DNA from 2 places in the Glutamicibacter sp. NPDC127525 genome. Region 2 is predicted to be linked to the other one. Evidence: riboswitches for the same ligand, from Rfam matches in the RefSeq annotation. Region 2 holds a riboswitch; the other holds the start of a gene.
What was found. A riboswitch is a leader RNA that binds a small molecule or an ion and turns the genes downstream of it on or off. The one in region 2 is predicted to bind glycine.

Region 1: linked by a shared signal. The riboswitch ahead of cycA (D-serine/D-alanine/glycine transporter) and the one ahead of gcvP (aminomethyl-transferring glycine dehydrogenase) in region 2 are both predicted to bind glycine.

What each region holds. Positions count from the first base shown of each region.
Region 1 covers NZ_JBHXVN010000002.1:330,245-341,152, forward strand. The annotation lists gene ACFVHU_RS07275 (DUF4232 domain-containing protein) at 1-663, shown strand, start outside; gene ACFVHU_RS07280 (carbamoyl-phosphate synthase) at 676-1,950, opposite strand; gene ACFVHU_RS07285 (peptidoglycan bridge formation glycyltransferase FemA/FemB family protein) at 1,964-3,106, opposite strand; gene ACFVHU_RS07290 (metal-sensitive transcriptional regulator) at 3,203-3,532, shown strand; gene ACFVHU_RS07295 (heavy-metal-associated domain-containing protein) at 3,592-3,906, shown strand; gene ACFVHU_RS07300 (heavy metal translocating P-type ATPase) at 3,963-6,221, shown strand; glycine riboswitch at 6,450-6,548, shown strand; gene cycA (D-serine/D-alanine/glycine transporter) at 6,871-8,373, shown strand; gene ACFVHU_RS07310 (4a-hydroxytetrahydrobiopterin dehydratase) at 8,541-8,864, shown strand; gene ACFVHU_RS07315 (FUSC family protein) at 8,875-9,903, opposite strand; gene ACFVHU_RS07320 (MarR family winged helix-turn-helix transcriptional regulator) at 9,900-10,352, opposite strand; gene ACFVHU_RS07325 (SMP-30/gluconolactonase/LRE family protein) at 10,475-10,908, opposite strand, start outside.
Region 2 covers NZ_JBHXVN010000007.1:71,426-82,333, reverse strand. The annotation lists gene ACFVHU_RS15495 (ABC transporter ATP-binding protein) at 1-1,382, shown strand, start outside; gene ACFVHU_RS15490 (MarR family winged helix-turn-helix transcriptional regulator) at 1,379-1,864, opposite strand; gene ACFVHU_RS15485 (NADPH-dependent FMN reductase) at 2,006-2,581, shown strand; gene ACFVHU_RS15480 (glutathione S-transferase C-terminal domain-containing protein) at 2,706-3,815, shown strand; gene ACFVHU_RS15475 (hypothetical protein) at 3,885-4,193, opposite strand; gene ACFVHU_RS15470 (RNase H family protein) at 4,311-5,222, shown strand; gene ACFVHU_RS15465 (APC family permease) at 5,286-6,734, opposite strand; gene ACFVHU_RS15460 (serine hydrolase domain-containing protein) at 7,000-8,172, shown strand; gene ACFVHU_RS15455 (SGNH/GDSL hydrolase family protein) at 8,208-8,996, shown strand; glycine riboswitch at 9,099-9,196, shown strand; gene gcvP (aminomethyl-transferring glycine dehydrogenase) at 9,361-10,908, shown strand, end outside.

The sequences.
Region 1 (10,908 bases), on a different contig from region 2:
ACCCGCTTATGGCTGGAGCGGCATGGTCCCTTTGGCGAGCCCATGCCCTACAAGCTGGCATCGCCTCGATACGAGGTCCTTGCTGAAGGCTGGGTTGGAAACAAGAAACCACAATGGCTGATTCCCAAGCCTGTGGTTCTTCCCGACAAGGTCAAAAGCTGGCCAGCGAATCAGCCAGCTCCGTTGTGCGCAGAGGGGGACTTGGAAATAGCCCTCGGCGCACCCGATGCAGCTGCCGGTTCACGGTACATGGCGGTCTACGCCAAGAACATTTCTGCTCGCTCGTGCGCGTTGCAGTCCTACCCGCAGATCGATTTCCTCAACGAGGCCGGCGATGCCCAGCCGGATATCGAGCTGCAGCCCGAACCGGATATCCTCCTTGAACGCGTTGCCATCCCTTCCGGCGAAGCGGTGATTTCGACGCTGGATTGGAATGCCATGTCAACGTCCCAGGATCCGGATGAAACCGTTGCCCTGGTCATCGCCGCAGCCAAGGGGATGAAACCGGTCCAGCTCGCACCCCAATACGATGGCCAGCCGACGTCCCTTGACATCCTCGACGGGGCGCAGGTCGCCCAAAGCCCCTGGGTCCAGGCGCGCGACGGGTGGGCAATTCCTGGAGACGCCTTCAAACCGCAACCACCGGCCACTCCTAGGCCCTAGGCCTGGGCAATCCTACTGGGTGCGCGGCGGGAACGCCTTGAACTTGCGGTAGTGGTTGGCCGCATTCAACAGCAGATAGAGCTTGCGGCGAGGGTTCTTCTCGGCTGCGAACTTCAACGGGTTCGAGACCTTGCCTGCCTTGAGCAGTGCTTCTGCCTTGCGGCCGGTTCCGCTGTCCAGGAAGCGGCGCAGCAAGTGGTGCGGCAGCACGGTGAATAGCCGCTGGCGCGACAGCTGCAAGACACCTGTGCCGGTGTCCACCACCGCGTCGGTTTCCGGGTTCGACTGATCGAACTGCGCGCCGAGGAACTCGGTGACATAGAAACGGGCCGGGTTCACCCCGGCTGCGGTCAGGTAGAAGTGGTTGCGGCCCAGGCGCGGGTTGATCTCGAAGAATTTGATCTGGCCATCGCGGTGATCGTATTTGGCATCGATCATGGCAATTCCGCGCCAGCCCAGTTCTTCGAGCATGCGCGCGCCATCGGCGGCCATCGCATCGTTGCGACCGGTGATAATGGCGGCCGAATTGCCCAGCACCAGCGGGGCATGCTCCTCGATCACCACTTCGCCGTAGCCGGCGAAGATGACCTTTTCTTCCTGGGTGGCGAAGTAGGTGCACAGGCGCATCGCGTCATCTCCACCCGGAATGTACTCCTGGAAGATGTACCCCGAGTCGTAGCCGCTGCCATCGATTCTGGAAACCAGGGCTTCGAGGTCGGCGCGGCTGTCGATAGTGTGGATCTTCTGCTTGCCCTCGAACTTGGCGGCGATCCAATCCGCGGAGCTCGATGGCTTGCCGATGACCGGGTAGTCGAAGGAACCTACAAGCGAATCCAGCGGGGTTCCCGGGTAATACACGGCGGTGCGCGGATGGGCGATGCCCAATTTTTCGGCGAGCGCGTAGAAGTTCTCTTTCAGTGCCGCACCCTCGATGGTTTCCAGCTGGGGGTACGGGATGACGTACTGTTCCTCAAGCTGCTCACGGTTCTTGGCGATCAGCATGATGTGGAAGTCCAGGGAGCCGAAAAGCATCAGCGGCCGATCCGCCGCGGCCTTCAGCTCATCGGCCAGCTCGACCAGGGCCGCGACTACGCGTCCCTCGTCGGCCATGGAGCCGATGGGGCGCAGTTCGATGGCTACCGAGTGCTCGATGACGCCGTTGCCGGCAGCCGGCAGAACCACCGAGCGCACCCCGTAGGCCTCGTAGAATTCGCGCGCCAAGGTGTAGGTGCCGATGTCCCCGCCGAGGATGACCGGGACAAATGGCTGGGTTGGATCGATTGCCAAAGTGGTGTTTTCCCTACTTCTTGCGCCAGTTCATGTATTTTTCGAAGGCCCACGCCAGGGGCTTGTTCAGCGCCAGGTCCCACTCGCCGTTGGTCTGCACGATGTCGCAGCCGGTGTTGGTCTTGAACTTGGTCAGCCCCGAGAGGTGGTGCTCCTTGTCCAGGGTCGCGCTCACGCCGCCCTGGTCCAGATAGCGGCAACCTGCCTCGATGGAATCGATGACCATGTGCTGCATGATCGCCTTCGGCGCGAACAGCTTGCGCTGCTCCGAGGAGGAAGCGCCGTACAGGTACCAGGCCAGGTTCGAGGAACGGATGACAATGGATGCGGCCAGGTCCACGCCTTCATTGCTGGCGATGTACAGGGTGCAGGAGCCCGGCACCGCTTCGTTGAGCACGGTGTGCATCTTCTCGAAGTAGCCCAGCGGGCGGCCGGTGAAGTCCTGGCGATCCGCGGTGTGGTTGTACAGGGCATGGAAGCGGGCCATGTCCTTGGTCTGGCCAACTTCGATTTCCAGGGTGCTCTTCAGCGCCTTGCGGGTCTCGTTGCGGGTGGTCGCCGAGTAGCTGGCCATGACCTGGTCCACGTCCAGCTGGTTGCCGTCATCATCTTGCAACGCCACGCGGGCCACGAATTCCGGCTGGCCCGCAGCGAAGTCCAGTCCCACATCTTCTTTGGAGAAGCCCATTTCCAGCAAGGCGTCATTCAGCGCTAGCGCGGTGCCTGAGGTGCTCTGGGTTTCAAGGTCAGCGAGCTGGGTGAACCCTTCCTTGCCCAGGTTCTTGCGCACCGCGGCGGCACCCCAGGTGCGCACGGCCAGTCCCGGGCCCATCTTCAGCTGGAACGCGCCACGATTCTTCAGGTAGGCGGCCAGCGGCTGGATTACCTGTCCAGGAGCATAGGTGCCGAAGTCGATGACCGGGCCATCGGGGATGTAGGCGAGGGTCTTCTTGATGACCGGGGCTGCACGATGCAGCACCAGTGCCGCGCCTACCAGCTCGTCTTCCTCGAACCAGCCGAGGGATTCACCGCGCCAGCCGCCCTTGACCTGGGCCCATTCGGGACGCTGCAGGAAGCTGACGTCTTGGGCGGTCTCAAGGAATGATGAGTGCTCGGTGCCGGAAATCGGACGCACATGAAGTTCGTTGTGGCTCACGGGTGAAATCCTACCGTGCTTCCCTCTCCGGCTGGGGGATGCTGGATACCCCTAGGGGGTACTTGACTTAATACCCCTAGGGGGTATGATCGTTATATGGATACCAACCACACGCCACATGAACCAGCTGAGCACCACGGCTATCACGCGGATAAAAGCGCCTTGGAACGACGCCTGAAGCGCATTGAAGGCCAGGTGCGCGGAGTGGCCAAGATGGTAGATGAAGACAAGTACTGCATCGACATCCTGACCCAGATCTCCGCTATCAACGCGGCATTGCACAAGGTCAGCGTGCAGCTGATCGATGACCATATCGGCCATTGCGTGGTTGATGCGGCCAAGTCATCCATCGAGACGGGTGATCCATCCATCGTGCAAGACAAAATCGCCGAGGCCACGGCCGCCATCTCCCGTTTGGTGCGCTGAGCGCGCCCCAACGGACCCATTTCCAATTCACACAGAATTCATCGAAAGAGAGCAAGATCATGAGCCACAACTGCAATTGCGGATGCTCCTCGGAAAAGAACTCCAACCAGGGCCTGCAGATCATTCCCCGCGAGCAGAGCACCCCGCTGACTAGCCATGTGGAAATCAAGATCTCCGGCATGACCTGCGGCCACTGCGTATCCTCTGTCACGGAGGAGCTCAAGGAGCTTGATGGGGTGCAAGAGGTGGAAGTGTTCCTCGATGCGAAGGGCGTGTCCACCGCCAACGTCACCACCAGCGCAACCGTAAGCGAAGAGAGCATTCGCAATGCCATCGACGAGGCTGGTTACACCGTCGAAGCAATTAACGCCTAGCCGCAAAAAAGCCAGGCACCAAGCCACAACGGCAAGAAAGTGCAAGGTCGTAAATCATGACTTCCCATGCCCCGCATGAAACAATCCCCGAATTGCGCACCGTCGATCTGGACATCCAGGGAATGACCTGCGCCTCGTGCGTGAATCGGGTGGAACGCAAACTCGGCAAGCTGCCCGGTGTCAGCGCGACGGTGAACCTGCCCCTGGAAACCGCCAAGGTCCAGGTCCCAGCCGATGTCACCGATGAGGCACTGATCGATACGGTGCAAGCCGCCGGCTATACCGCTTCCCTCAAGCACCCGCCCAAACCCGCCGGTTCGGATCACCAGGGACACGGGGAGCATGATCACGGCGGGCACGAGCACATGGTGCCCAACCACCTGCTGCGCCGCCTGCTGGTCTCCGCGATCTTCACCATTCCGCTGTTCATCATTTCCATGATTCCCGCAGCGCAGTTCCCGCATTGGGGTTGGGTCGCCTTCGCGCTGGCCACTCCCGTGGTCTTTTACGGCGCCTGGCCTTTCCACAAGGCAGCGGCCGTCAACGCACGGCACCTGGCCTCGACCATGGACACTCTGGTTTCCCTCGGTGTGCTCGCGGCCTACTTCTTCTCTGCAGTGCAGCTGATCCTCGATCCGCAGCTGACCGCCCATATCGGCATGTCCATGTCCGAGCATGCGCTCTACTTTGAAACTGCCGGCGTCGTGGCCACCTTGCTGCTGCTGGGCCGTTTCCTGGAGCACCGCGCCAAGTCCTCGGCATCCGATGCGCTGAAGTCCTTGCTGAACCTGGGCGCCAAGGATGCAGTGGTGCTTCGCGACGGCGCGGAAGTGAAAATCCCGGCCGGGCAGGTGCAGGTCGGGGACCATTTCGTGGTGCGCCCCGGCGAGAAGATCGCTACTGACGGCGTGGTCATTGACGGCGCCAGCGCGGTAGACACCTCGCTGCTTACGGGCGAATCGGTCCCGCAGAAGGCCGGGCCCGGCGATGAAGTCACCGGCGCGACCTTGAATGCCTCAGGCCGGCTGGTGATCGAAGCTACCCGCGTTGGCGCGGACACCACCTTGGCCCAGATGGGCAAGCTGGTCTCCGAAGCCCAATCGGGCAAGGCTCCCATTGCCCGCCTGGCTGACCGGATATCCTCCGTCTTCGTGCCTATCGTACTGGCCATTGCGCTGCTCACGTTCGTGACCTGGTTCTTTGCCAGCGGCGATCCCTACCAGGCGTTCACCGCTGCGGTCGCCGTGCTGGTCATCGCCTGCCCCTGCGCATTGGGCCTGGCGACCCCGATCGGCTTGCTGGTCGGTACCGGCCGCGGCGCGCAGCTGGGCATCCTGATCCGCGGCCCGCAGGTCCTGGAAGATACCCGCAAACTGGACACCATCGTGCTGGACAAGACCGGCACCGTGACCACCGGGGTCATGGCCCATCAGGGCACCGAGGCCATCGACGGAGTCGATCCCGATGAGGTCCTGGCCTTGGCCGGTGCCGTGGAACACCATTCCGAGCATCCGATCGCCCAGGCCATCGCCAAGGCCGCAGCCGGCTTGGGCCCGCTGCCCGAAGCCAGCGACTTCGATTCCGATCCGGGCGGCGGCGTGGTCGGCACGGTCAACGGGCATCGCGTTGCCGTAGGCCGCTCCAGCTGGCTCGAAGCCCAGGGCGCGTCCTTGGATGACTCCGCCAAGGCCATGCTCGCGGAAGCCGAGCAGGCCGGCGCGACCGCCATCCTGGTCGCGGTGGACCAGCAGTTCCAGGCAGTGATCTCGGTGGCGGACAAGATCAAGGACAGCTCCGCAAAAGCTATTGCCGAACTCCAGGAGCGCGGCCTGCGCGTGGTGCTGCTGACCGGCGACAACCAGTCGGTGGCTACCGAGGTTGCCGCCCAGGTAGGCATCAAGGCCGAGGACGTATTCGCCGGGGTCTTCCCTGCCGGCAAGGCCCAGGCGATCACCTCATTGCAAGAGCAGGGCAAGGTCGTGGCCATGGTGGGCGATGGCGTGAATGACGCGCCAGCACTGGCGCAGGCCGACCTCGGCATCGCCATGGGCTCGGGCACCGATGTGGCCATCGAAGCCGCGGACATCACCCTGATGGGTAACGACCTGCATCAGGTCACGCAGGCCATCGACCTGTCGGCCCGAACCCTGTCCACCATCAAGATGAACCTGTTCTGGGCTTTCGCCTACAACACTGCCGGCATTCCGATTGCGGCCCTGGGCTTGCTGAACCCGATGATCGCCGGAGCGGCCATGGCAGCCAGCTCGGTGCTGGTGGTACTGAACTCGCTGCGGCTGCGACGGTTCGGGAAGTAGCCCTCCGTACCTCCCCACGCGGGGCATCGGTTGAACCGATGCCCCGCTTTGCCGCATCCATGCCCTTGCTTCCCGAATCATTACGAAGCGGAGAATCCCCCATTTCGCCAGCCACTTTCCACGATTGGCGTGGCCAAGCGGTTATCCGGGGCCCGAAGTGTGAAATTGCGACTTGCACCACGTTTTATTTTCTGGGCATACTGTGATGGCAATCACCACATATGCCGTTGATACGTGGCGGGAGAGATCCGCCCAAGCCAAGGGCGGGCGCCGTAGGAGCAATTTCCTCCCCGGGAAACTCTCAGGCACCCGTACCGCCACGAAGAGGCAAATCTGGAAAGCAGCGCGGCTCCACCGTGCTCACCGAAGGAGCAAGCTTCGCCCAGTAGTCGGGCCGAAGTGAAAACTCTCAGGTAGATATACAGATTGGGGAGGGACCAAGAACAGTGCCGCACCGAGCGCACCGGTTTCGAGGTACTCCCCGTGGCTTACCTGGCTCCTGCTCCTTGCGCAGCTTGCCGGGCACGCCAGCTGGAATCCTTTAGTACCGGATGTGTTCAACGAAGCCAGTTCCTGCGCTCCAAGCCATGATGGCTTGGAGGCAGAACAACTTCAGGGCGTCACGCCACACTCCTGGAAGGCAACCAGCATGAGTACCACCAGTTCTGATCCCACTCTCGAGCGCGGACTCTCCAATCGTCACATCCAGCTGATCGCCATCGGCGGCGCTATCGGCACCGGCCTGTTCATGGGCTCCGGCAAGACCATTTCGGTCGCCGGCCCGTCGGTCATCTTCGTTTACATGATCATCGGCTTCATGCTCTTCTTCGTCATGCGCGCCATGGGCGAGCTGCTGCTGAGCAACCTCGAATACAAGACCTTCGCCGACTTCGCCGGGGACCTGCTGGGCCCATGGGCGGCGTTCTTCACCGGCTGGACCTACTGGTTCTGCTGGGTTGTCACCGGCATTGCCGACGTGGTGGCCATCGCCCACTACGTCGCTTTCTGGTGGGGCGACCTTCCCCTGTGGATCCCGGCGCTGGGGTGCATCGCGCTGCTGCTGGTGCTGAACCTGGCCACCGTGAAGGCCTTCGGGGAAACCGAATTCTGGTTCGCTCTGATCAAGATCGTGGCTATCGGCGCGCTGATCGTGGTCGGCTTGGTCATGATCATCACCGGATTCGAGCACGACTCGGCCACCGCTTCCTTCTCCAACCTGTGGACCGAGGGCGGCATGTTCCCCACCGGCTTCATGGGCTTCGTCGCCGGCTTCCAGATTGCGGTGTTCGCGTTCGTGGGCATCGAGCTGGTCGGCACCACCGCAGCTGAAACCAAGGACCCGGAAAAGACGCTGCCCAAGGCGATCAATTCGATCCCGGTCCGCATCCTGTTCTTCTACGTGGGCGCATTGATCATCTTGATGACCGTCGAACCGTGGAACCTGTTCTCCGCCGAGCAGTCCCCGTTCGTGGGCATGTTCGCCCTGGCCGGCCTGGCCGGCGCCGCGGGCATCATCAACTTCGTGGTGCTCACCTCCGCGACCTCCAGCGCCAACTCGGGCATCTACTCGACCTCGCGCATGCTGCGCGGCCTGTCCATGGAGGGCGATGCGCCCAAGGGCTTCGCCAAGCTCTCCAGCCGCAAGGTCCCGAAGAACGCGCTGCTGTTCTCCTGCATGTTCCTGCTGGCCGGCGTCGCCCTGCTCTACAGCGGCGACTCGGTGATGGGCGCCTTCACCCTGGTCACCACCGTCTCGGCCCTGTGCTTCATGTTCGTGTGGACCATCATCCTGCTCAGCTACCTGGTCTTCCGCGCACGCCGCCCGCACCTGCACGATGCCTCGAAGTTCAAGGTGCCCGGCGGGGTCATCATGCCCTACGTGGTACTCGGCTTCTTCGGCTTCATCCTGTGGGCCTTGACCACCCAGGCCGATACCTTCAGCGCCCTGCTGATCACCCCGGCATGGTTCCTGATCCTGGGCGCCGGCTACCTGTACATCCGCCGCAACCCGCAGCACCAGGCACTGCGCGCCGCGCACCTGGCCAAGGTGGCGCATGAACGCTACGAGGCCGCGGCCTACCGTGATGCGAAATCCTTCGCCATGCACGAGGAGGAAACCGCCGCGCAGGTCTCCGCGGACATCCGCCAGTAGCCCCGCGCGCACCAGCCCTATCTGTTAGGCTCCGGCATCACCAGATGCCGGAGCCTAACTGCATAGACGCTGGGATCGCTACCGCAAAGGCCGGGGTCGATGCGATCATGGCTGCAGGCAGCAACCACTTGCACAGTCCGACCCGCTGCCGCTTGGAGGAGAGAACCATGGCATCAACCGGTCCGTTACCGCGCTTCGAATTCGACCAAAGGCTGGGGGCCTTGCCCGATTGGAAGCGTGATGACCTGGGTTTGCGGGCCGCTTACCGTTTCGATTCCGCGAGCACCGCCTTGCAGTTCATTGTCCAGGTAGGCCTGCGCGCCGAGCAGGACAACCGGCATCCGCACCTGGATTGGCGGGTCGCCATCGTCGAGCTGCGCCTAACGCACAACCAGCCCGAGCACCTGGGAGCGCTGGACCTGGAATTAGCCCGCCATATCTCCATCGAGGCCGGCAAGCTCGAAGCGCAGGTGATCACCGAGCACTGGTAGCTCCCAGCGTTCAGCCTTGGCGCCGGCGAGCCACGAGCAGCGAGATGATGACGCTCTGCACCGCGCCCACCAAAGCACCGAGCGCCGTCATGGAAATGCGGTCGATGAGCAGGGACGCGGCCGGTTCAGGGCTGACCAGATGGACCATGAGCAGCGCGGTAACGGTCATGAAGACCATGCCCACCGCATAGTTGCGCAGGATCACCAGCTCGATGATGAATTGGGAAGCCAGCGCGGCGGCCAGGATCACCCAGATGGGGGAATCGAAGGCGAAAACTATGGCGGTCAGCGCTACGCCAATGCAGGTGCCTGCGCAGCGCTGCAGCCCGCGGGTTACCCGCGCATAGGCATCGGCCCCGGTGACCGCAGCGATCGCGCCGAGGCTGGCCCAGTACCAGTGGCCGCCTCCGAGCAGGTATGCAACGATGCCCGCGAGCAGCACGCCCGAGCCCATTTGCGCGGATTGGGCCATGGCCCGGCCCGAGGGCAACCAGGCGTATCCCGAGCCCAGGGTATGGAGCAGGTTGGCTTTCCGCATCGACAGGCCGAGCATCAGCAGCACGCTGAAAGCCATCGTTCCACCGCCGGCCAGCAGCACCCCGGTGAAGCTTTGCGCACTGGCCGGTATGCTCAGGCAGGCGCCACCGGCGAAGACCGCGAAGACCGGTCCTGGCGGCATCCAGCGCGCGGCATGCGAGACGTAGTTGGCGCCAAAACCGATGAACGCCAGCACCAGTGCGCGCACCAGGAACGGTGCGTCGATAAGCGAGAAACAGGTGCCCAGCAGCATCGCGGCCAGCTGCACGATGCCTGCCGAGAGCTGCTGCCAGAAACGCGGTGCGTACGCATCGAAGCGGCCGAAGACCGCGCAGAAGGCGCCGAACGCTGCATACATTGCCCAGTCCAGGCGGCCGAGGCTTGCCAGCAGGATCAGCGGCACGGCCAGGCTGATCGTCGCCTTGGTTGCCGGGATGAGCGACGGGCGGTGCGGGGCCACGACGACGCTGCGCTGCACCACTTCTTTCAGATGGCGTTTCACTGGCGTGCCTCGCCGTCCTGCGCGGCGACCAGTTGCAGCAGGGCGCGCAGCTGCTCCTGCTGCCGCTCATCCAAAGCGCCAAAGGCCTTGGCTTCGTTATGCGAGGCAGCCTTTATCGCCCGGGCAGCGAACTTCTTGCCCTCGGAAGTCAGCGTGATGAGGTTGCGGCGGCGATCTTGCGGATCAACGTTGCGTTCCAGGATTCCACGGTTCGCCAGCTGATCGAGGTAGGCCACCAGGTGGCCGCGATTCACATTCGAACGTGCTGCTAGGTCATTCTGCGAGATGCCGCCGAACTCCTCCAAGGCGCAGATGATGGTGAAATGGTGCCGGGCCAGGGACTCGGATTCCATCAGCTCGGTGAGCTCCTGGGTGCCGATGCGTCCGGCGCGGGCGGTGAGGTAGCTCAGCGAGTTCCATTGGAACTGCGGAATCCGGGGTTTATTCATTCCTTCAAAATATCATTTCACGCGGAAACGATTTCAATTTGAAGCGGTTAATTCGATGAATCTCACACGCAGCCGGCGGCCCCCGCCATTGAGCAATCATGGCGGGGGCCGTCGGTTTGGAGCTAGCCGCCGTTGCTCTGGCTGATTCCTTCATCCAGGGCCTCGAAGGTGTACACGTAGCCACCGGACTTGCCGCTGACCGTCGCGTAGCCTCGCGTGGTGCCCGGCTCGATCGCGATGTTGGTCGCGGATTCCAGTCCCTGCGCATCGTCCGGAATCCGGATCTGCGCCTTGAGCTGGCCGGTCTTGGAATAGACATCGATCCGCGGATCATGCTCGAACATCTGGTAGATATTCCCTGCTGAATCCACTGCATTCGAATCGACCTTGGCCACCCCGGCATCCACATAGATTGCCGGTTGCACGGCGGCAGCCTTCATCCCCGCTTGGTCCAGGGTTAGCAGATCTATGCGGTTGGCCGCATATTGGCTGAGCCACAGCCCCGAGTAGTCCTCGTTGAAGGAGATGCCATTGGTCGAGGGCAGGTTTTGGGCAA
Region 2 (10,908 bases):
TGGGGCAGATGCAATCGGTGATTACCAATTCGGCCACGAGCATTGCCTCGAACCTGACCACCGTTGTGGCCACCGCCTGCGCGATGGTGGCGATCTCGTGGAAACTGAGCTTGATCTCATTGGTCGTGCTGCCGCCAGCGGTGCTGCTTGCCAAGCAAACCGCGAAACTGCGCCGCGCCGTGACAGGAAAGCGCCAGCGCGAGATGTCGAACCTGGCTTCGCTGATCGACGAGCGCCTGAGCATCTCGGGGGTCCGTTTGGCCAAGATCATGGGCACTGGAGCCGCTGATGCGGCGGCCTTCGGAGAGTCCAGCCACAAGCTCATCGACCTGGAAATGAAAAGCGCTTTGGCCGGGCGTTGGCGCATGGCCACGATGAGCATCATTTTCGCGGCCATCCCCGCGGTGCTGTACATCGTGGCGGGGCTGCCCGCCACCGGGCAGGGGATGAGCATCGGCACCTTGGTGGCCTTTACCGGGCTGCAGGCCGGAATCTTCCGTCCGGTCATGGGCATGATGCAGATTTCGGTCCAGTGGGTCTCGGCCTTGGCCTTGTTCAGCCGCGTCTTCGAATACCTGGATACGGACCAGGCGCTGCCGGTACCCCAGCGGCCGCGAGCGGTCGAACCCGGGAAGCTGCGTGGCGAAGTGCAATTGCGCAATGTCAGCTTCCGCTACCCCGAGGCGGACCGCGCCACCCTGGAACAGCTGGATTTGACCCTGGAGGCGGGAACAATGACCGCGGTTGTCGGTTCCACCGGTTCGGGAAAGTCCACCCTGGGGTCCTTGCTGCCCCGGCTGCTTGACCCTACCGAGGGCCAGGTATTGCTCGACGGCATTGACCTGAAGGAATTCGACCCTGAAGGCATCGCCCAGGCGGTCTCCGTCGTTGCCCAGGAAAGCTACCTGCTGCATGCTTCGATTCGGGAGAACCTCCTGTGGGCAGCGCCCCAGGCCACCGAGGAAGAGCTCTGGCAGGCGCTGGAAGCCGCGCAGATTGCGCAGCTGGTCCGCAGCCTGCCGCAGGGCCTGGAAACCCAGGTGGGGCAGCGCGGCCACCGTTTCTCCGGTGGCGAGCAGCAGCGGCTGGCCATTGCCCGCACCATGCTGCGCAAACCCAAGGTCTTGGTGCTCGATGAGGCGACCAGTGCCCTGGATACGGTCACCGAAGCTTTGGTGCAGCGGGCGCTGGACGAGCTCGCACTGGGGCGAACCACCTTGCTGATCGCGCACCGGTTGAGCACCGTGATGCGAGCGGACCGCATCGTCGTGCTAGAAGCTGGCCGGATTGCCGAAGCGGGAACTTTTGACGAGCTGGTCCAGCTTGGCGGGCAATTCGCCCAGCTGGTAGCCAAGAGCGAACTGGCCGAAAGGGCCAGCTAGCACTGGCCAGCTTTCAGTCCCTGCTTTTCCAGCGAGGCCAGGATCTTCGGCAGTGCCGATTCCAATGCCGTGCGTTCGGAAGGGCTCAGGGAATCGAAAATGGTTTCACGCACGAAGCTCACGTGGGTTGGCGCGGCTTCCTCAATGGTCTTGCGCCCCTGGGCGGTGAGCGTAATCTGGTGCCCGCGGCGGTCGGTCTCATCTGAGCAGCGGCTGACCAGGCCCTTGGCTTCCATGCGGCGCAGCAGGTGGGAGAGGCGCGAGCGGTCCCAGCGCAATGCGGTCGCCACGTCGGCCGGGCGTAGACTTGGTTCGGTTGTTTCCGAAAGCACAGCCAGCACCGAGTATTCACCGGAGAGCATGTTCGAATCGCGCAGCAGCTGGCGATCCATGCCGCTGGGGAACTGCCAGAGGAACTCGCGTATGGTGCGCCAGAGGTCCTGCTCGCTGTCGGTGAGCCAGCGGGTCTCTTCGCTCTTCATTCTCTTTCCTAACCATGTTGTCCCCATGGGGGACATTCAAAATATTGTTGACGCATCAATCATCTCCTGTATAGTGGAATTTAGCAAGAGAAGATGACGTGTCAACTAAATTGTTGGCCGGAGAACTCCAAGGAGAGCAACTTGTCGAAGATCGCTATCGTTACCGGTTCCACCCGTCCAGGACGTGTCAACCAGGGCGTCGCCCAATGGGTGCTGGCCAGGGCGCAGGAGTTCGGCGGTGCCGACTACGAGCTGGTGGACATCGTCGATTTCAACCTGCCGATGCTCGACGAGCCGTTCCCGGCCGCCTACCAGAACTACCAGAACGGGCACACCAAGGCCTTCGCCGCCAAGATGAGCGAATTCGATGGATACATTTTCATTGTTGGCGAGTACAACCACTCCGTCCAGCCTGCATTGGCCAACGCACTGAGCTACCTGAATGCAGAACTGAACAACAAGGCCGCCGGCATGGTCGGATATGGCTCCGCCATGGGCTCGCGTGCCGTGGAGCACCTGCGCGGGATCCTCTCGGAACTGCAGATCGCCCACGTGCAGAAGACCGGCATGTTCTCGCTATTCTCCGACTTCGAGAACTTCTCGGCTTTCGCTCCGACCGAACGGTCGGCCAACAGCGTGCAGCCCATGCTTGAACAGGTGCTCGCCTGGAGCAAGGCGATGCGCACCGTGCGCGAAGGCGCCACGGTCAACGCCTAGACAGGGTTGAAATCGGCGGGGGAGTGGAAAAGTGCATTGCGCCATTTCCATACCTGCCCAACTGCCATAGTCTCGAGGTGAATGGTTTATGCACGGGACTTCAAAATTCTTTGGAAGGAATGCGATGAGCGAGGAATATTCGACCAAGGGCGCCTACGTCACCGGCGGAGAATTCACCCGGGACACCAACTACATCCAGGACCGCATCGTCGCTGATGCCAGCGCCGAGCACTATGGCGAGGGAAACAGCCACAGCAAGATCGGGCATCCCAACGCGGGGCTTTCGGACGGGTCCCGGCTTTGGCCGGTGGAAGCTGGCCGCTACCATCTGGTCGCAGCCCGCGCGTGCCCCTGGGCCAACCGCACCCTGATCGTTCGCCGCCTGCTGGGCTTGGAAGACGCGCTGTCCGTCGGACTGCCCGGCCCAACCCACGACGCACGCAGCTGGACCTTTGACCTGGACCCCGGGGGCAAGGACCCTGTCCTGGGTACCGAGCGGGTCCAGGAGAACTACTTCAAGCGCTTTGCCGACTATCCACGCGGCATCACCGTGCCGGCAATCGTCGATATCCCCACCGGTGCGGTTGTCACCAATGACTACCCGCAGATCACCTGGGACATGTCCACGCAGTGGAAGGAGTTCCACCGGGAAGGCGCCCCGGACCTCATTGCGCAGGACCAGCTCGATGAGATGCTTCCGCTGATCAAGCGGATTTTCACCGAGGTCAACAACGGCGTCTACCGTGCCGGGTTCGCCGGGGACCAGCAGGCCTACAACGATGCCTACGACCGGTTATTCGCCACCTTGGACTACCTCGAAGATCGGCTGGGCACCCGCCGCTTCCTGATGGGTGATCACATCACCGAGGCCGATGTCCGGCTGTTCACCACGCTGGTGCGATTCGACCCGGTCTATCATGGCCACTTCAAGGCCAACCGCAACAAGCTCATCGACATGCCGAACCTCTGGGGCTATGCGCGGGACTTGTTCCAGACCCCGGGTTTCGGCGACACCATCGACTTCGAGCAGATCAAGGCGCACTACTACGTGGTGCATGAGGACATCAACCCGACCAGGATCATCCCGAAGGGGCCGGAGTTGGCGAACTGGCTCGAAGCGCCGGGCCGAGATGAGCTGGCCGAGAGCGGTCCGTTCCTGAACGGTACAGCACCGGGCGAAGTCCGGGCTGACGAGCGGGTCCAAGCCGGGCACAACCCGTTGTACCCCGCCTAGGAGCGCTGGCGATCCGCCGCGGATCGGCTCAGGAGCCCGCTATTTCGAGGGGTCCTGGGCCGATCTGTCCTATTCGAAATCGAAGCCTTGCCCCTCGCAAGCTTCCTGGAAAGCGGACAAGTCAGTAATTTGGGGATCCCCGGATTCATCGGCGGCCACCGCAGCGCTGATCTGTTCGGTGGAGGCCTTCGCCCCATGATCAGCGGCTTTCTGCATATTCGTTGCGCCGATGCCCTCGGGGTCAACCAAGCCCCCGCCAAAATGCACGCAGGCGGTATGGCCCTGGGGATCGAGTTGGCGCAGCTCGTCAACCGAGGGGCCAGCGCATGCGGACAGGACCAGAACCAGGGTGGCCAGTACAGGCAGGATTTTCTTCACATCCCAATCCTAGGCATGGACCTGGCTGGATGCTGTGATCCATTGTGCAAGTATTCGCTGGCGACATGGCCCAATGCATGGAACCGAGTGCGGGCGTCAACGTGGCAGGATTAAAGCATGACGATCATTGCAGCTGCGGATGGATCAGCCCTAGGAAACCCCGGACCGGCAGGTTGGGCCTGGTACGTGGACCAGGACAACTGGGCCGCTGGCGGTTGGGACCACGGAACCAACAACATGGGGGAGCTCCAAGCGGTGCTCGAACTCTTCCGGGCCACCGAGCACCTGCCAGAAGAAGAACTCAGGATCCTGTGCGATTCGCAGTATGCGATCAACTGCATCAGCAAGTGGATGCCGGGTTGGAAGAAGAAGGGCTGGAAAAAGGCCGACGGCAAACCGGTCTTGAACCAGGACATCCTCAAGGAACTTGACCGGGCCATTGCCGGGCGCAAGTACACCTTCGAGTGGGTCAAGGGCCATGCCGGACATGAGCTGAATGAAGCTGCTGACGGCCATGCGCGTGCGGCTGCGACCGCGCACCAGCAGGGCTCTGCAGTAGAGGCCGGACCGGGCTACACCGCAGTCGGCGGCCCAGCGGCTTCCAAAGCTCCAGCGGCTGAAGATGCCGTGCTGGCACCCGGCGGACAACCCGCCGCCGCACCGGAACCCGGCGTGGACATCGCGGCCACCGTCTTCGAACTGGAACAAGGTTTCCTCGACCCGCAGATCCGCACCAGTTTCGCGGAACTCAACGACTTCCTGCATCCGGGCTACCAGGAAGTGACTCGCCATGGCGGCCTGCTGGATGTGGCCACGGTCCGGGCCATGCTGGAATCCGGGGCGAGCCTGCCCAGTACCGGTGCGGTGCAAGTCCTTGCGGCCCGGGAAGTGGATGCCCAGATGGTGCTGCTCGCGTACCGCATGAAGCCTTCAGAGGGCCCGGTGCTTGTCGTATCTTCCTGGTGGCAGAGCACCGAAGGCGGCCTGAAGCTTCGGTTCCGCCAGGAAACGGTCGAGCAGACCGCATAGAAAACACGCTTAAAGCAGTGATGCCCGCCAAATGGCGGGCATCACTGCTTTAACGGTTTGGGATCAGTACTGTCCCGGGCGGGTTTCGATGACGCCCTTCTTGTAGTTGATCCGGTTGACCAACCAGGTCACGGCCCACAGCAGCACGCCGATGACCAGCAGCAGGCCGGCAATCTCGTACTGGACCCAGTCTTCACGCGAACGAGCCCATGGGCCGGCAAGGAACAGGCAGAAGAACACGCCGAGGATCGGGATGATCGTTGGAGCGCGGAACGCATCGGGTTCCGGCTTGTCGCGGCGCAGCACCAGCAGGGCTACGTTGACTACGGCGAACACGCACAACAACAGCAGCGCGGTCGTGCCGCCCAGCGAGCCGACAATGCTGCTTCCGTTGCTCAAGTTCACGTAGACCACCAAGGCGATGGCCAGCACGGTGCTGAACAGGATCGCGGCCCATGGCGAGCGTCGGGTCGAATGCACCTTGCCCAGGAACTGCGGCAGCACGCCTTGGCGGGCCATGCCGTAGAGCAGGCGGCTAGCCATCAGCATGTTCATCAGCGCGGTGTTGACCACCGCGAAGACGGTCAAGAACGGGAAGATCGCGTCAACTGGCAGGTTCGGCAGGCCGATGCGCACAACATCCAGCAGGATGCCGGCATCCGGGTTCTTCGGGTTCAGCAGATCGCCGGTCGGGATCACCATGATGACCGTGACGGCCACCAGCATGTAGATCAAGGCGCAGATGCCCAGGCCGATGAGCATGATCTTCGGGAAGGTCTTCTTGGGCTTCTTGGTTTCCTCAACCAGGTTCACCGAATCCTCGAAGCCCACCATCGCGAAGAACGCAATGGCAGTACCCATGGTCACGGCGGCGAAGACGCTGCGGTCGGTGGGGGTCTCGAAGACCACCAGGCGGGAAATGTCACCCTGGCCCGAGGCGATCACCGCGAAGCCGATGCCGATGATCGCGGCCATGATGGCCAGCGAAACTATGGTCAGCACGAGGTTGAACTTCACGCTCTCGCCCACGCCGCGGAAGTTGATCACTGCGAGGATCACGATGATCGCAATAGCTGCCCACATGCCCGCTTCCGGGGTGTTGGGAACACCCTCGACAAACTGGCCAATGCCAATGAGCAGGTTGCGCCCCACCAAGGTGGCCGAGGTGGCGGCACTGGTGATGCCCGAGCAAGCCACGGTGAACGCCACCAGGAAGGTGACGAAGTGGATGCCGAATGCCTTGTGGATGTACAAGGCGGCACCGGCCGCGTGCGGGTATTTGGTCACCAGTTCGAGGTAGCTGAAGGCGGTGAGGGTCGCGATCGTGAAAGCGATCAGGAACGGCAGCCAGGCGGCTCCGCCCACCTGGCCGGCAACTTTGCCGGTGATGGCGAAAATTCCGGCGCCGATGATATCGCCCATGATGAGGAATAGCAGCAGCTTCGGGCCAATCACCCTGCGGAGTTCTGTTTCTTTGCCGTCGGTAACGGCCGTGTCACTGTTCACAGTCATGCGATCGAGATCATCTCCTTCAATTTTGTAGGCAAACATTACAACTTTAGGGTCAGCGCATGAAGTGGGCAAACCGGCTTCAAGGCTGGCTCACAGAACTTGGGGTCCAGCGGTAGTGAAATGTCGATTAGTGGCTTAAACAAGCCAATGCTGTGAGCTGACGTACCTATATGCTAGGTGTCGGGTCAGCGTGTGGAACTACCGGGCCATGGGATCGAAGCGGTTAGGGTTAGTTGATGAGAGACAAGCACTTTGAAGGATTTAGATGCAATCGGTGATCACTGAAGAGTTCGCGCCCCTGGCGGAAGCACTAGAGGCGCGAGCCGCTGAGGAAGAAGGCTATTCGGCGCAGCTGGCCGTGTACCACCGCGGCGAATTGGTGCTCAGCCACAGTGTCGGCGAGCACCTCTCTGGTGACGCGCTGACCTGCGTCTTCTCCTGCACCAAGGGCCTGGGCGCGCTGGTCGTGGCACTGCTCGTGCAAGATGGGCTGATCGACCCGAACGCGCCAATTGCAACCTACTGGCCGGAATTCGGCGACAACGGGAAAGCCCAGCTCACCGTCGGCGAGGTGCTCAGCCACCAAGCGGGAGTGCTCGGAGTGCCCGAGGGCGTGCCCAGCGAGATCCTCCTGAACTCCGCCGAATACGCCAAGGTGCTCGCTTCCATGCCAAGCGTCTGGCCGCTGGGCCAGAACATTGTCGGCTACCACGCGATCACCATGGGCGTGCTCATGGAAGAACTGGTACGCCGGGTCACCGGCAAGGAACTGAAAGAAGTCTTCGAGGAGCGCATCCGCAAGCCGCTGGGAGCCGAAGCATACATCGGCCAGGACCCCGCGCTGGAATCGCGCTACCGCGATGTATTGCCGGGCGCTGACGCCGCACCGGAATTCTTCGATCCGTTCTCCCCGGCCGGGCTTTCGGTGAACTCGGCCTCCGGTTTCGCGCTGGAAAGCGGCCCGGTCTACAACTGGCACGAACTGGCCAACGCGCCGCAGGTGCGCGAACTGGGCCCCGCATCCATGGGCGCGGTCGCCAATGCCCAAGGCCTCGCCGCAATCTATGCCGCCTCATTCGGTGCAGTGCCGGCACTGGGCGCCACCCGCGGATTCCTCACCGCCGACACCTGGTCCCAGGTTTCCACCGAGCTGGTCTACGGCCATGACCGGACCAACGGGCTGCTGCAGGCCTTCGCCCTGGGGTTCATGAAGGCCACCGCGCGCAACAACTATGGATCGATTTTCGCCTACGGCCATGACGGTGCGAATTCCTCGCTGGCCTTCGCCGATCCAGCCCACCAGCTGGGCTTCGGTTTCATCCCCTCGCGCAATGAAGGCGTCAAGGAGATCTCCACCGGGGTCAAGCTCAGCCAGCTGGCCCGCCAGCTGATCATGCAGAAGAACATGTCGGCCCAGGCTGCCGGCAGCAACGCGTAGTAAACCCATCGGGAATGGAACGAAGCAGGAGCGAAGTGAAGAAGTTTGTGGCACTAGGTGACTCGTTCACCGAAGGCGTTGGCGATGTGGATCCGACCCGGCCCAACCAGGTCCGCGGCTGGGCGGACCGGGTTTCGGAAGTGCTCTGCGCCGAAGGCGAATGGGAATACGCCAACCTGGCGGTGCGCGGCAAGAAGATCGGGCAGGTGATCAACCAGCAGCTGGACCAGGCGCTCGCACTGGCCCCGGATCTGGTCACCATCTATGCCGGTGGCAATGACATCCTGCGCCCGAAGGCGGACCTGGATGCGCTGATGCGCGGCTATGAAGGCATGGTGCGCCGCTTTGCCGAAGCCGGAAGCGCGGTCGTGCTGTTCACCGGTTTCGACACCGTGGAATCACCGTTGTTCTCCAAGACCCGTCCGCGCACGGCCATTTACAACGAGAAGGTTCGCGAAATCGCGGACGAGTACGGCGCGGTGATCGCCGATTACTGGCGGTGGCGCGAATTCTCCGATCTGCGCTACTGGGCGGTGGATCGGCTGCACATGAACGAGCTGGGCCACACGCTGATGGCCTCGAAGGTCCTTGACGTGCTCGGCACCCATCGGATCACCGAGGGAAACTGGTCCTCCAGGATCCAGCAGCCGTCCCTGCCGGAACTGGCCGTGAACTCGCGCGGCGAAAAGCTGAAGCAGGAATTGGGCTGGGCCAGAGAGCATTTGGCTCCGTGGGTCAAGCGCCGGATCACCGGCACCTCGTCGGGTGATTCCTTGTCAGCGAAATATCCTGATTACATCCGTTTAACTGCCGACGCCAACTGAACGCATTTATGACTTTTCCGGACCCCGCTCCTGTTTGACCTTGGGGGCGGGGCAGGTAACATGGTGGTGTGCTGCAGGTCTCCGGCCGGCAGCGCGCGCCATAGACGGATGGCGGGAGAGTCCCGTTCACACCATGGACGGGCGCCGTAGGAGCAATTCCTCCCCAGGAAACTCTCAGGCACCCGTACCGCCATCATGAGGCAACTCTGGAAAGAAACCGGCCCGTTCCGGTTCACCGAAGGTGCAAGTGCCCGGCTTGGTTTGCTGGATGCGTAAAACTCTCAGGTTATGCAACAGGGATGGGGAGGTAAAAAGACCTTCCTTTGGCATGCGCCAAGACAGATCCCATGGAGATACCAGCACCATGACCATCACGCAGACTTCGGCACGAGCGAATACTGAATTCGTTTCACGCCATATCGGCCCACGTCCTTCCGACGTCACCACCATGCTTCAGACCCTGGGCTACGACAGCCTGGAAGAACTGATCGACACCGCCGTTCCGGCAGACATCCGCCAGGACTCCGCACTGGATATCCCTGATGCTCTGAGCGAAACCGAAGCCCTAGCCCACCTGCGTGCGCTTGCCTCGAAGAACGTCATGAAGACCCAGATGATCGGCCAGGGCTTCTACGACACCATCACCCCAGCTGTGATCCGCCGCAACATCGTGGAAAACCCAGCCTGGTACACCGCTTACACCCCGTACCAGCCGGAAATCTCCCAGGGCCGCCTCGAAGCCCTGCTGAACTTCCAGACCATGGTCATGGACCTGACCGGCCTGCCCATCGCCAACGCGTCGCTGCTGGACGAATCCTCCGCTGCCGCCGAAGCCGTGCTGATGATGCGCCGCGCCAACAAGAAGAAGTCCAAGGGCAAGACCGTGCTGGACTCCAACATCTTCCCGCAGACCCTCAAGGTCGTGCAGGGCCGCGCTGACGCACTGGGCTTCGAAGTCGAGATTGCCGACCTTGCCGCAGGCTTGCCAGAGGGCGAGATCTCCGGCATTGTCCTGCAGCAGCCTGGCAACGACGGCTCGATCGCGGACCACGCTTCGATCATCGCCGCCGCCAAGGAAACCGGCGCCATGGTTACCGTGATCGCCGACCTGCTGGCCCTGACCATGATCACCCCTCCGGGCGAGCAGGGTGCCGATATCGCCGTGGGCCACACCCAGCGATTCGGCGTGCCGCTGTTCTTCGGCGGACCGCACGCTGCCTACATGGCCGTGGCCGATGGCCTGACCCGTTCCATGCCAGGACGCCTGGTAGGCGTTTCGGCCGATGACGCCGGAGTCCCTGCCTACCGCTTGGCCCTGCAGACCCGCGAGCAGCACATCCGCCGCGAAAAGGCCACCTCCAACATCTGCACCGCACAGGCCCTGCTGGCCATCTGCGCTTCGATGTACGCGGTCTACCACGGCCCAGCCGGCCTGAAGCAGATCGCCTCGCGCGCCAACAACCACGCCCGGGTCATCGCCAGCTCGCTGGTTTCAGGCGGCTACACCCTGGCTTCGGATTCCTTCTTCGACACCGTGGTGGTGAACGTCGAGAACGCCGATGCCATCATTGCCAAGGCCATCGAAGCAGGCATCAACCTGCGCAAGGTGGGCGAGACCCAGGTGGGCATCTCCACCGACGAGGCCACCACCTCGGGCGTCGTCAAGACCCTGCTCGAGGTCTTCGGCGCAGAGCTCTCGGCTCCGGAAGGCTTCGAGATCCCGGCCGGGCAGGTGCGCACCAGCGACTTCATGACCCACCCGATCTTCAACACCATCTCCTCCGAAACCCAGATGATGCGCTACCTGCGCCGGCTCTCGGACCGCGACCTGGCCCTGGACCGCACCATGATCCCGCTGGGTTCGTGCACCATGAAGCTGAACTCGGCCGCCGAGATGGAATCCATCACCTGG